Regions from separate parts of the Neobacillus solisequens genome, predicted to be linked through region 1. Evidence: predicted binding sites of a transcription regulator. Region 1 holds the regulator's gene; each other region holds the start of a gene.
What was found. The regulator Rex, encoded in region 1, represses fermentation and respiration genes when NADH is low (regulators of the CRP and FNR family bind a similar motif). The targets are predictions, from matches to a motif close to TTGTGAAATATTTCACAA.
Positions count from the first base shown of each region.

Region 1 (4,780 bases):
TTTCTCACCCTCATAGCCAATTGCCAGGGAGTCCACCATCAGTACGTCGTTCCCGCTTTGCTTTTCAATTTCAAATGAAAAGGATGCAGATTTTTCATCCCCGAGCGGACGGTCCATCACTTCAATTTTTTCAAGTTTTTTGCGGCGGCTCTGTGCCCGTTTGGTTGTGGACGCCCTTGCCAGGTTCCGTTGAATGAAATCTTGCAGGGATGCAATTTCCTGCTGTTGTTTTTCATAAAGCTTCAGATCGCGTTCATAATTGGCAGCCTTTTGCTCCAGATAGTAACTATAATTGCCTGTAAACCGCTGAATTTGGTTTCGGGAAAGTTCATAGACCTGGGTAACGACTTTGTCCAAGAAATAGCGGTCATGGGAGACAATCAGAATGGCTCCGCTATAGCCTTGTAAGTATTGTTCCAGCCAAGACAATGTTTCAATATCAAGATGGTTGGTCGGCTCGTCCAGGATTAAAATGTCTGGTTTTGTTAATAAAAGTTTACCAAGGGCTAGGCGGGTTTTTTGACCGCCGCTCAGACTGGAAATTGAAACGGCAGAATCCTGAAAATTTAAACCGTTAAGGACAGACCGAATATCTGCTTCGTACTGATAGCCTCCTTGTTCCTTAAAGGTGACCTGGAGCTGATCATATTCCTTTAAAATCCGCTCATATTTGGTTGGGTTATTAAAGACTTCAGGATCAGCCATTTGCGCTTCAAGTCTTCGCAAAGCCTTTTCTTGCTGCTGAAGATGTTCAAAGACGGTTAACATTTCATCCCAAATGGACAGACTTGATTCCAACCCGGTATTTTGCGCTAAGTATCCGATCGAGACACCCTTTGGCTTGATAATTTCTCCACCGTCATGGGAAAGATGCCCTGCGATAATTTTTAGAAGGGTGGATTTTCCAGCACCATTACGACCTACAAGGGCAACACGGTCCCTCGTTTGTAATTCAAGCTTAATATTGGATAAAATAAGGTCAGCACCAAAGTATTTTTGTAATTGATTAACTTGTAATAAAATCATATTTTTTCACCTCTATTACCTAGGAATAGTGTACCGTATTCCTGAAATAACGGCAATAAAGCAGGATATTGTACGTTTTGGAAAAAAATATCACCATTCGCTCAAACTTTCACACACAGAGACGGTAAAATATAGTATCATTTTTTTTGGAGGACTATACTATGGCAGAGTTTACGCATTTTAATGAAGAAGGCAGAGCAAAGATGGTGGATGTAAGCGATAAGCCGGAAACGGCGAGAACAGCGCTTGCGCATTCTAGCATTACTGTGAGTAAAGAAATTTATGAAAAAATCACTAATGAGGAAATGAAAAAAGGCGATGTCTTAGCAGTTGCCCAAGTGGCAGCAGTGATGGCAGCGAAAAGGACATGGGAAATCATCCCGATGTGCCACCCGATTCCATTAACTGGTATAAATGTTACTTTCTCCTGGGAAAGCGATAACGATCAGTATACATTGCAAATTCAGGCAACAGTTAAGACTAAAGGGCAGACAGGTGTTGAAATGGAAGCGCTAACAGCGGCGTCTGTTTGTGCATTAACGGTATATGATATGTGTAAAGCAGTGGATAAGGGTATGGTAATCGGCCCTACCTACTTAATGGAGAAATCCGGCGGCAAAAATGGCGATTTTAGACGACTTGATCGAATATAAACAAAATGATTAGCGGGGTGAAGGAGTAATATGTCGAATGAAACAATGAAAATCCCACAAGCAACAGCAAAGCGATTACCCTTATATTATCGATTTTTACAAAACTTGCATTCTTCCGGAAAGCAACGAGTATCATCAGCCGAATTAAGCGAGGCAGTAAAAGTAGACTCCGCAACAATTCGCAGGGACTTTTCCTATTTTGGAGCCCTTGGTAAAAAGGGTTACGGCTATAATGTCAATTATCTATTGTCCTTTTTCCGAAAAACCTTGGATCAAGACGAATTAACGAAGGTTGCCTTAATTGGGGTAGGGAATTTGGGCACAGCCTTTTTACATTATAATTTTTTAAAAAATAACAATACGAAAATTCAGTGCGCGTTTGATGTTTCACCCGATAAAATTGGCACTTCCATCGGCGATGTTCCGGTTCTGTCCATGGATGATTTGGAAAAACATTTGGTCGAGGATGATATTTCGGTTGCGATTTTAACCGTACCTGCTCCTGTTGCTCAGATGATAACGGATCGCCTTGCGAATACAGGGGTCAGAGGTATTTTAAACTTCACCCCTGCCAGATTAAATGTTCCAGCCTCCATTCGGGTTCACCATATTGATTTAGCAGTTGAACTGCAATCATTGGTGTACTTTTTAAAGCATTATCCATCAATTGGAGAAGTAGAAGTTGAAGAATAATTTTGCCATGGGTCTTTCCATAATTGGGAGGGCCCATTTTTTTTCTAAAAAAAGGAGTAAGACAGAGACCCCTTATTAACCCGAAAAAGGGAGAGGTCCTCGAAGGGTGGGTTTTGGAAAAAGTGATGAGAGAATTCCGATAGAAATCGCAAGTACCTCCTAAAAAACATTTTGATGGGCGGTATTCCTGGATAGAGGCGGACCCATTTTAATGGTCCGGCCTTTTTTTTTTGGTAGGATACCAAAAAATTTACAAAATGATAAAACAACGCCTTTACAACGTAACAGTGTTATGTTACATTAATGTCATCGGAAAGGAGTTTTTAAAAAATGAGTGAGGAGTTAATTTCTAAAAAAGAGTTATTGGATTTAGCAGGAATATCATATGGGCAGTTATATCGCTGGAAGCGAAAAGACTTGATTCCCGAGGAATGGTTTATTCGCAAGTCCACTTTTACTGGTCAGGAGACTTTTTTTCCTAAAGAAAAGATCTTAAAACGCATCGAAAAAATCCAAACGATGAAGGAGAATTTATCGTTGGATGAATTGGCCAATATGTTTTCTCCAAGCGTAACAGACCTACAATTATCAGCTGAAGAACTAGTAAAACGAAACACTGTTTCGCAAACAGCGATAAATCTATATCTGGATATTGAAAAAAATGGTCCTGACTTTAATTTTTCGAGAATACTTGAAATATATGTATTAGATAAGCTATTGCAGTCCGGAGAGGTAAATCTCGAAGAGGGAAGAATGATCGTTCAGCTCCTAGTAGCTAATCGAACGACGATTAAGCAAAAAAGCGGTGAGTTAGTGATCACCCGAAAGCTAGGTGTTTCTTCGTGCCTATTAGCAATCAATGCGGAGAGTATTCATTTTGAAACGGGAACAAAGGTTGTGTCCCGCCTGCCATTGATGGGCTGCATGGAAGAACTAAAAGCCAAATTACTATAAAAGGGGAATGGAAATGGATACGCAAAAAAAGGGAGACCTTTATATAAATGGCATTGGATCATCCAATGGCGGACAATTTGACAAAGTGTTGATTAACGGCAGAGGAAGCGTCAATTCCGATATCGATTGCAATGAATTTGAATGCAATGGTTTAGGTACAGCAAAAGGGAATATTCGGGCGGAAAAGGTAATCGTGAGCGGAAAGAGCAAAATGGAGGGGGACGTGAACTCCAATGAAATCTTAGTTGAAGGGACCGCTAAAATCAACGGTAACGTAGAAGTGGAAAAGCTGCGAATCTCGGGCCAAACTTCTATAGGTGGCTGGCTTAAAGGCGAGGAAATTCAAATGAAAGGGACCCTTTCTGTTGGTGGCGATTGTGAAGCTGAAACATTTAAAGGAGAGGCTCAATTTACTATTGGCGGATTGTTAAATGCCGATGAAGTGGATATAAAAATCTTTTGGAATTGCCATGTAAAAGAAATAGGCGGGAGAACCATTAGGGTCGAGTATAAAGAGTCGCTGGTCGGAAATTTGCTGAAACCTTTTACACGCCACCAATTAGTGACGGACCTAATGGAAGGGGACAAAATTGAGGTGGAGTATACAAAGGCCAAGATCATTCGCGGGAATGACGTAAAAATTGGCCCGAATTGTCAAATCGGTTTAATCGAATATACAGGTGAACTTACCGTCGACAAGTCAGCTGAAGTCGGCGAAACAAGAAGGGTGTAATAGGAGGGGAAAAGGATGAGCAAGATAGAAAACTTAATCATCAATGGATCAGGAAGTTATAGCGGAGGCAGCTACGATAAAGTCAGTATCCGAGGTGAAGGTACCATTGTTCAGGATGTGGAATGTGCTGCTTTTCATGTATACGGTACGAGTAAGGCGGAAACAAACGTAAAGGCTGATAAGGTAAAAGTCCTGGGTGAGGCCAAAGTAAGAGGAGACTTAGAGGCAAAGGATACCACTGTGATGGGTACCTTGGAAATTGGCGGAAGAGCCCGTTTGGAGAAAATCAAAATCTTAGGTCAACTCGAAGCGGGAGAACGTTTAACGGGTGTAACAGCCACCATTAAAGGAGGACTTACTGTTAATGGCGATGTGGAGTATGAAACGTTTGATTCCAGCGGTGGATTTGAAATAAAGGGACTCCTCTCAGCTGATACCATCCAAATTGGCCTGCGGTACGGTGACAGTAAGGCCGCTGAAATTGGAGGAGAGCGAATTATGGTAAAACGAAAGAAAAATTCGTTACTTCCTTTTGGAAAAAGTCTAGGAACGTTAACGGCCCAAGTAATTGAAGGGGACGATATACATTTGGAAAATACAAAGGCTGATATCGTTCGCGGAAATAAGGTGTTGATTGGACCAGGATGCGAGATAGGGCTGGTCGAGTACACGGCGGATTTACAACTTGACCAGAGTTCAGTGGTCAAAACAAAGACAAAAA
Region 1 is NZ_JBKFGJ010000027.1:82,880-87,659, reverse strand. Features, by position in the region: gene ACI3K6_RS21745 (ABC-F family ATP-binding cassette domain-containing protein) at 1-1,026, opposite strand, end outside; gene moaC (cyclic pyranopterin monophosphate synthase MoaC) at 1,188-1,679, shown strand; gene ACI3K6_RS21735 (redox-sensing transcriptional repressor Rex) at 1,710-2,372, shown strand; gene ACI3K6_RS21730 (YhbD family protein) at 2,703-3,326, shown strand; gene ACI3K6_RS21725 (polymer-forming cytoskeletal protein) at 3,340-4,059, shown strand; gene ACI3K6_RS21720 (cytoplasmic protein) at 4,075-4,780, shown strand, end outside.

Region 2 (4,780 bases), on a different contig from region 1:
TGTCACCAAACGAGGGTGGTGGAAAGGCCTATTCCTTATTGCGGAAAGCACTCCAAGAATCCGAAAAAGTTGGTTTGGCTAAAATTGTGATTCGTTCCAAAGAGCAGCTGGCGGTCATCCGTGTTTATGAGAATATCTTAGTTATGGAAACCATTCATTATCCAGATGAAGTACGAAATGCCACTGATGTACCTAATGTTCCATCTGAAGATAAGGTGACAAAGAAAGAGCTGGATACCGCCATTTTATTAATAGATCAATTAACCTCCACTTTTGAACCTGAAAAATATACTGATGAATATCGAACAGCCCTTCTCGAACTGATTGAATCGAAACGCCAGGGAAAAGAAACTGTTTCTGCGGCACCTAAAGAAATGGCTACAAATGTTACTGATTTAATGGCTGCTTTACAGGCATCAATCGATCGTACCAAACCGAAAAAAGCAGCAGCTCCAAGAAAGAAAGCAACAGCCAAAGTCAAAAAGGAAGCCTAATAATTTGTTGACAAAAGCTTTAAAATGAGGGATAATAAAATTACGCTTTTAAGTTCGTTATATATGTGTTGATTTAGTAGTCGTAACTGCACGAAATGTGGGTGATGTCTTCTATGCCCATCAGTGTAGTGCGACTTTTTATATTAATGTGAAATTAACTTTAAAGTGAACAAAATATTGGGGGTAATTTTAAATGAAAAACGGTAAAGTTAAATGGTTTAATGCAGAAAAAGGATTTGGATTTATTGAAGCTGAAGGCGGCCAAGATGTATTCGTACACTTTTCAGCAATCCAATCTGAAGGTTTCAAAACATTAGAAGAAGGTCAATCAGTATCTTTTGAAATCGTTGAAGGTGCTCGCGGACCTCAAGCTGCAAACGTTCAAGCAGTTTAATCATTTTTATTAAAAAAAGGTAATGCTTAACAAGAAAAGCATTACCTTTTTTACTATATATTCATTATGAAAAACAAGGGGTGGGGAATAATGGCATTTGGCAGAAGAAATGAAGAGGAAATCAAATTGGAGGAAACAAAGATTTGGGTTTGTACTTCCGAGAATTGTAAGTGCTGGATTCGCGATAATTTTAAAAGCAGTGATGTGCCCCTTTGTCCAGTTTGCAAAAATCCAATGAGTGAAAGTACGAAGATGCTACAGGTCATTCATAACCATAGCCAGAATTTTATGTAGAAAAGCAGGGGTTACTCCCTGCTTTTAGTCTTCTATATTGTTTTTACAATAATTAAGTATTAATTCCTCTTCATCGTCCTCAAGGGCAAAATCAAGCACTTCTTCTTTGCCTTGTTCATAAAAATGATAGTTAATCATTCTTGCATTGCCATCATCTATACCTAAAAGGACCCTTAGTCCAATTCCTTTTTCAGAAAAAAGTTCATCCTCTTCATCCACCTCAAGTTCTAAAAAGAATTCATAGCGCTCACCTGAGATTAATCCGAATGGATCTTCCAGCTTTTCTACTGTATGGCCTGTTATGTTCAAAAAAATCATCCTTTGCATTTAATTAGTCGATTTTATTATACACATCTTTTCCATAACAAAAAAATAATTGCATCAGTAAATATAATACTTATGAAATAAATGTGAAATAATGCACATTGTAAACCCTTTAATGGAATTATGCGGTAATATAAAATTGTAAAAAAACAAGAAAATTTTATATATATTTGTGAATACATTCACAAAAAGGAGGGGAGAAATGAACATTTTCACTGAATCTGTTTATGGTCAACTTCAATCATACATGTTATCTAGGAAAAATTTTTATCAAATACTCCATATCCTTTTCTCTGAACCAGATAAGGAAGAAATATTTTTTCAGCTTTCTATATATGGGAATTTTGGAATGTTGGGTGAGTTTCACGAAGGTGGGAAAATTCTTGATCAATTTTTTAAAACCTTAACATTGGAACAATTAATGTTTGAGCGTGAAGAGTACCAACGACTTTTTATTGGCCCAGGCCCTCTAGTGGCACCTCCATGGGAATCCTATTACAGAAGTAAAGAACATTTGGTTTTTGAAGAATGGACCTTCCAGGTAAGGGAGAAATATCGAACGTTTGGTCTACAATATGTAAAAGAAAATAATGAACCGGATGACCATCTTCTTTTGGAATTAGAATTTATGATCTACCTTTCGAGTTTATGTCAATCAGAAATAAACCTGAATCAAATAACGGACATCATCCAGTGTCAAATTGACTTTCTGGAACAGCATCTTTTGTTTTGGGTTCCTGATTTTTGCAAAAGGATCATCGGAAATACTACAAGTACTTTGTACCTTGGGGTATCGATGTTGCTAGAAGACTTTATAAGCGATGATTTGACATCTTTAAAAGAGATAAAGGAGGTACTGGCCGATGTCTAAAAAACAAGGGCTTACCAATCTGTTTTCAAATAAAATGCAACGGCGCACTTTTTTGAAATGGTCAGGTGCCATTGGAATTCCTGTTATTGCTGGCGGAATAGGAACAAAAATGCTGGTAGACAGCAATAAAAAAGAAAAAATAACAAGCGCAAAGGAAATTGACAAGGAACAAGTTATTTCTACCTGTAGTATTAATAACTGTGGTGGAAGATGTGTCATTAAAGCTCATGTTAAAGATGGAGCAGTTGTCAGGGTTAGTACGGATTCACATGAAAGCGGCGATCCATCCACACCTCCTTTAAGGGCATGTGTTAGAGGTCGAAATTATCGAAAAATGCTCTATCATCCTGACCGGCTTAAATATCCAATGAAACGGATTGGAAAACGAGGGGAGGGAAAATTCAAACGAATTTCTTGGGAAGAAGCGATTGAAACCATTGCCTCTGAAGTAAAACGAATAGGTGATACATATGGACCAGAATCACGATATGTTAACTATGCATCAGGGCAAAGTTGGGGACTGCACGGCGGTAAAAATGCTGCCAGGAAATTACTGGCACTGACTGGTGGTTTTCTAAATTATCGAAATGACTACAGCTCAGGCGCAGGAAATATCGCCACCCCTTATACATATGGTACGAATAACTCTGGAAGTAGTTTTGATAATCTACTTCATTCCAAATACATTATTTTATGGGGACAAAATCCTGCCGAGATGATTTTTTCGACTCCATATAGGGAGTATTTGATTCAAGCAAAGAAAAATGGAACCAAAATAGTTGTCATTGATCCAAGATATACAGATACAGCAATCGCATTTGCTGATGAATGGATTCCCATCCTCCCTACCACTGATAATGCTTTGATGGATGCGATGGCCTATGTGATGATTACCGAGAATTTGCATGATCAGAAATTTTTGGATAAGTACTGCATCGGGTTTGACGGGGAGCATATGCCGGAGGGAATTGCAGGTACGGAGTCCTTAAAAAGCTATCTGCTCGGTGAAAAGGATGGCATCCGTAAAACACCGGAGTGGGCAGAAAAAATATGTCATGTGCCGGCAGATAAGATCCGTGAGATTGCTAGGGAGTATGCTACACAAAAGCCTGCAGTCCTTATACAAGGATGGGGAGCCCAAAGACAGGCATATGGGGAACAATTCATGCGTGGCGGTGCACAATTAGCCTGTTTGACTGGTAATGTAGGGAAATTGGGCGGATGGGCCGCTGGAACGGGTTATTGGAGCCGTTCGGACATTGTTTATCCATTTACCTATGAAAATCCGGTTAAGGCATCAATTCCTTGCTTCCTATGGACAGCAGCTGTTGAAAAAGGCACTGAAATGACAGTGGACGATGGATTATTGGGTACCGACAAATTAAAAAGTAATATTAAATGTATTTTTAATATGGCTGGCAATATGTTAATTAATCAACATTCTGACATTAATAAGACAAAGCAATTGCTTGAAGATGAAAGTAAAGTTGAATTTATCGTAGTAAGTGATCTGTTTATGACACCAAGTGCGAAGTATGCTGATATATTACTGCCAGGCACAACTTTTTTTGAACGGTGGGACATAGGAGTTCCATGGTGTTTTGGTGATTATGTTGTATTAGGGGAGAAAACAATTGAACCTCTATATGAATGCCGCGATGAATATGATGTATTTGCGGAGATTGCCGGTAAGCTGGGACTGAAGGAGAAATTCACCGAAGGAAAAACGACCCTAGATTTAGTCAAGGAAAGTGTGAAAAGAACGAAAAAGGAACTAGACCCGGATTTTCCTACCTTTGAGGAATTTCGAAAAATGGGGGTTTACCATTTTAAACATAAAGAACCGTTAATTGCGTTTAAGGACCAAATAGAAAGCCCAGAAAAACATCCTTTTGAAACACCTTCAGGTAAAATAGAGTTATTTTCAAAAGATTTATGGGCTATGAACAAACATGAGGAAATTCCGGCTATTGCAAAGTACATTCCATCATGGGAAGGTCCAAGTGATCCATTAATTAAAACATATCCACTCCAACTCATTAGCTGGCACTATAAACGTAGATGTCACTCAACTTATGACAATCAAGAATGGCTTGAGGAAGCGGCAAAACAAGAAATGTGGATGAATCCCAAGGATGCAGAAGGTAGGGGTATTCAAAATGGAGATTTTGTCCAAGTCTTTAATGGCCGTGGAATGATACAAATTCCAGTTAAGGTAACACCAAGAATTGTTCCCGGAGTGGTAGGAATTCCACAAGGTGCTTGGTACTCACCAGATCAAACTGGTATGGACCAACGGGGGTCGATCAATGTATTAACCTCGCAAAAGCCAACCCCGTTAGCTAAAGCCAATCCGCAGCAAACGAATTTAGTCGAAGTAAAAAAAGCATAAGGAGTGAGTGA
Region 2 is NZ_JBKFGJ010000002.1:150,880-155,659, forward strand. Features, by position in the region: gene ku (non-homologous end joining protein Ku) at 1-494, shown strand, start outside; gene ACI3K6_RS01255 (cold-shock protein) at 688-888, shown strand; gene ACI3K6_RS01260 (cold-shock protein) at 979-1,182, shown strand; gene ACI3K6_RS01265 (DUF6509 family protein) at 1,207-1,500, opposite strand; gene ACI3K6_RS01270 (TorD/DmsD family molecular chaperone) at 1,709-2,377, shown strand; gene ACI3K6_RS01275 (DMSO/selenate family reductase complex A subunit) at 2,370-4,769, shown strand.
Region 2: a site for Rex is predicted at 1,677-1,694, ahead of ACI3K6_RS01270 (TorD/DmsD family molecular chaperone). Genes of this name have one in related genera too.

Region 3 (4,780 bases), on a different contig from region 1:
GAAGCATCTCGCTAGATGGGGAGAAATTAAACGGACAGGCCCCTTATCGTATTACAAAAAAAGGGATCAGCAGAACGTTCCAAAATATTCGTTTATTTGGTGAATTATCTGTATTAGATAATGTTAAGGTAGCTTATCATTCCTTAGCCAAGCATTCTATTATTAGCTCCATTTTTCGTCTCCCTTCTCACTTTTCCGGAGAAAAGGAAATGGAGGAGAAAGCGATTGAGTTTTTAAAAATTTTCAAGCTCGACTCGGTGATGCATGAGCAGGCGAAAAACCTACCGTACGGTCAACAGCGCCGTTTGGAAATTGCCAGAGCACTTGCGGCGAATCCCAAATTATTATTATTGGACGAGCCTGCGGCTGGGATGAACCCTCAGGAGACAGAAGAACTGATGAATTTAATAGCCTTGATTCGTGAACGGTTCTCGCTAACAATTCTATTAATTGAACATGATATGGGTTTAGTAATGGGAGTCTGCGAGCGAATTTATGTGTTGGATCATGGCCAACTAATTGCCGATGGTACTCCGGAACAAATCAGAAATAATCCAAAAGTCATCGAGGCGTATTTGGGCGAGGAGGTCTCTTAACATGCTAAAAGTAAATAATATCAATGTCTATTATGGAAATATCCATGCATTAAAGGGAGTATCCCTCGATATCAATCCAGGTGAGATTGTCACGTTGATTGGAGCCAATGGTGCTGGCAAAAGTACACTATTAAAGACGCTTTCCGGATTGTTGAAGCCGAAGAGCGGGGAGATTTTATTTGAAAATGAGCATATCTCAGGCAAGGTGCCCCAATTGATCGTAAAGCGGGGGATGTCTCAAGTTCCGGAAGGGCGTCGTGTTTTTGCCAATATGTCCGTTGAAGAGAATCTGGAATTAGGCGCCTATTTGCGCAAGGATAAAAAAGGAATTCAAGAAGATTTTGAAAAAATCTATCAGTTATTTCCTCGTTTACACGAGCGTCGAAAGCAGCAGTCAGGTACCTTATCAGGCGGTGAGCAGCAGATGCTTGCCATGGGAAGAGCCCTAATGGCCCGCCCTCGTCTGTTATTGCTGGATGAGCCTTCAATGGGCCTTGCACCACTGTTGGTAAAAACAATCTTCCAAATTATTGAGGAAATAAATAAAACGGGTACCACTATTTTATTAGTTGAGCAAAACGCGAATATGGCATTGTCAATCGCTGATCGTGCCTATGTTATTGAAACGGGAAAAATAGTTGCCTCGGGTACGGCTGATGAGCTAAGTCAAAGTGACCAAATCAGACAGGCCTATCTTGGAGGGCATTAAAAAGGGAATCGGAGAGGTCCGATTCCCTTCAATTTTTACATTTTTATTTTTCGCTGCTCAGGATCCCATTTAAGTTGGAATCGTTCTTTTGGTCTTAATTGAGCCTTAATTTTATTGGAATAATCCTCGTAAAGCTGTTCTAGGCCTACTAATGCCAGTGAAAAGAAGTTTGCATAATTTTTCTGTACTTCCCACTTTAACTCATTCTTTCCACAGATACTGTAATGATTCAATTCCACAATTTCCTTTTGCAGCTTGGCTAGTGGCTCTGCCCGCTCATCTTCAGGAAGGACCAGAATTTGATCAATTTTTTCAATATACTCCTTGGATTTATGAATTTTATCTTGGATATCCTGATAGCCGTCCAGATCAATTAAGTGATATTTTAATTTGAAATCATTCAGCTTTTCTGCTGCTTCATAGGTAGAATTCACGATATCATCCCGGGTCATTTCCCTAGTTTCGTAGCTTAGCATATGCTTCCACGATGGCTGGGTGATGGCCTTACGGTGATCCTCAAGTGTATGACAGAATTTTTTATAGCCGTGAATTTCCGGATGCTCGAATGCCGGGCTGGCCGGATCCAGGAATGGAGCAAGCGGTGCGACAAAGTAAAAGATTCTTGGGTCTTGATTACAGGCAAGGTGAATCGTTTCGCAAAAATCAATGTTGTCAACAGCGCTTTGGTAGGTCTGTCCAGGGATCCCGACCATGAAAAATAAGTCGACTTTTTTACAGCCGTGTTTTAAGGCGTAATTAAGCGTATCGATTACTTTGTTATTGGTGCAGTTGAACTTCCCATTATACCGTCTGATGTTTTCATCGTGTGTTTCCAAAGTAATTTCAATACTGTAGTTACGCACACTATCATTGATTCGCTTAAAGAAATCCTCATCGGCATACTGGAATAATTCAAAGACCAGTTCATTTTTTAGATTCATTTTCTTAATTCCATCCAACAATTCATTCATATATTCACGTCCGCCCTGACGGATATCATGAAGAATAAAGATGGGCGCACGGCTGAACCGTTGGATAAATTGAATGTCTTCTAAGAGCTTTTTGGGCGATCGAAGAGCAAGTGAATTTCGGTTGCAGTTTTGGTTATACGCCTCTTTGGAGCCACCGCAAATCAGACAGTTTTGCGTACAGCCACGGGCAGTCAAAATTGCGGTGTTTGGATATTGCAGCCAACCGTTATATGGAAGCGGATCCAAAAAGTTGCGATATTTAAAGACAGAGCGAATCGTATAGCGGTAACCCGGTACATCGACATCATCAATATCCGTTGGAACGTAAGTGATGGGATTGAAGCCAATTTCACTTCCCTTTTTCCATGTAAGATTGGGAATATCCGCATAGTAGGTGTTCCCGGTCTCAATTTTGTTCATCAACAGAAGCATCAGTTTTTCCGTTGAATCACCACGCATGACAAAATCGATAAACGGATATTCGATTAGCTCCTTATGATAATAGGTTGAAGACAATCCTCCAAAAATGATCGGGGTGGTTGGATGTAGTTTTTTTACAATTTTGGCTAATTCAATGCTCCCATGTGCATGCGGCAGCCAGTGGAGATCGATTCCGAACGCCGTTGTTTGTATTTTTCGTAGTTTCCCCTCAACATCGAAGCTCTCGTTCATTAACATCCGATTAGCAATATTGATTATTTTTACCTTGAGCCCGTACCTTTCCAAATAGTCAGCAATACTCGTCAATCCGATTGGGTACATTTCAAAAACGGGTGAAGACGGCACTACATCACTAATCGGGCCGGCTAGCAGTGAATTTTTCCGAAAGTCATATACGCTGGGAGCATGTAATAAAACTAAATCATATTTCATGATTACCACCTCAAAAGAATGTAAATGGGCAGAACTGGCGCTTTTTAGATCAGTACAGATCCTATATAAAAAGCTCTATAATACGTGAATAATCTCACATTCATATTTTTGTAAAATATTTCAGTAATTTTAGTTTACTATAATCACTTTTTAATAGAGTGACAAATGGGTGACAAATTTTGGTTGATTTTGTGTAAATCCATTATGGATAAGGTATTAAATCAAAAATTTGTTATAATGCCATTAAAGAAAGGATCAATTAAACTTGTCTGTTGATTTCTGCTCCAGGCACTTCGCTTTCCGTGGGCGTTTCGGCGAGCCTCCTCGGCGCTTGCGCCTGCGGGGTCTCTCCAGAACCGTACTCCCACAGGAGTCTTCGTGCCTTCCGCTCCAATCAACAGTGTTCTTTAATACAGCCTATAGAAAAAGAAAAAGGATGGTTTAAATGGCGGTTTCCAAAACAAATGCAATGAGAATATTGGATAAACAAGGGATCTCTTATGAAATTCTTACTTACGATCATAAAGATGGAAAAATAGATGGCGTATCTGTGGCGGAGAAAATTGGGAAGGATCCGAACGAGGTCTATAAAACACTTGTTGCTATTGGAGCAAGCAAGAATATTTTTGTCTTTGTCATTCCGGTCGCGGAAGAGTTGGACTTAAAAAAGGCGGCAAAGGCTGCTGGTGAGAAAAACATGGAAATGATCCCAGTGAAGGATATCCAAAAATGGACAGGCTACATCCGTGGAGGCTGCTCACCGGTTGGAATGAAGAAGCAATATAGAACTTTTATCGATGAGAGTGCGTATGAGCTCCGGTCGGTGGTTGTCAGCGCCGGGAAAATTGGCATGCAGTTGGTGATATCACCCGTACAACTACAAGAAGTGGCATTAGCGGAATTTGTAGATTTAACCAAGTGAAATTTTATAAGAATCCCTATGGGCATTCACCTATATTCGGCAAAAGCATAAGATATGGTGATAAAAAATTCTTTTCGATTCGCCAAAGAGTGGAACTGAACTTTGACCAGATTTGCTATAAAGGGAGTGTTCATGAATGCCAGGGAAAATTAAAAATTATTTTGCTGGTGGAAATACAGCAAGAGGATTTCATAATCTTTACGACTCCAACCTTCAAGGGCTGAATCGGCTCTTTATTCTAAAAGGCGGACCAGGCACAGGAAAGTCATCTTTAATGAAGAAGGTTGGCAATGAGTGGGTGGAAAAAGGTTATGATATTGAATTTCTTCATTGTTCTTCCGATAATAACTCCATTGATGGCGTCATCATTCCAGCCCTAGGGGTTGGCATTGTGGATGGAACGGCACCGCATGTGATTGAGCCCAAAGCACCAGGGGCAGTTGAGGAATACATTAATCTCGGTGAGGCTTGGGACGCCAAAGCGCTGGCCGTACACAAAGTGGAGATTCAAAGGCTGACGAATCAAATTAGCGAGTCATTCGGGGCTGCTTATGCTACATTTAATGAGGCATTGGAGATTCATGATGATTGGGAAAAAATATATATTAACAGCATGGATTTTCAAAAAGCTGATCAACTAACCAATAAATTAATTGAATCATTCTTTGGAAAAATGAACTTGAATAAACAAGCCGATGTCCGCCATCGT
Region 3 is NZ_JBKFGJ010000006.1:184,526-189,305, reverse strand. Features, by position in the region: gene ACI3K6_RS08465 (ABC transporter ATP-binding protein) at 1-596, shown strand, start outside; gene ACI3K6_RS08460 (ABC transporter ATP-binding protein) at 598-1,305, shown strand; gene ACI3K6_RS08455 (TIGR04190 family B12-binding domain/radical SAM domain protein) at 1,341-3,149, opposite strand; gene ybaK (Cys-tRNA(Pro) deacylase) at 3,595-4,071, shown strand; gene ACI3K6_RS08445 (PRK06851 family protein) at 4,208-4,780, shown strand, end outside.
Region 3: a site for Rex is predicted at 3,232-3,249, ahead of ACI3K6_RS08455 (TIGR04190 family B12-binding domain/radical SAM domain protein). Genes of this name have one in related genera too.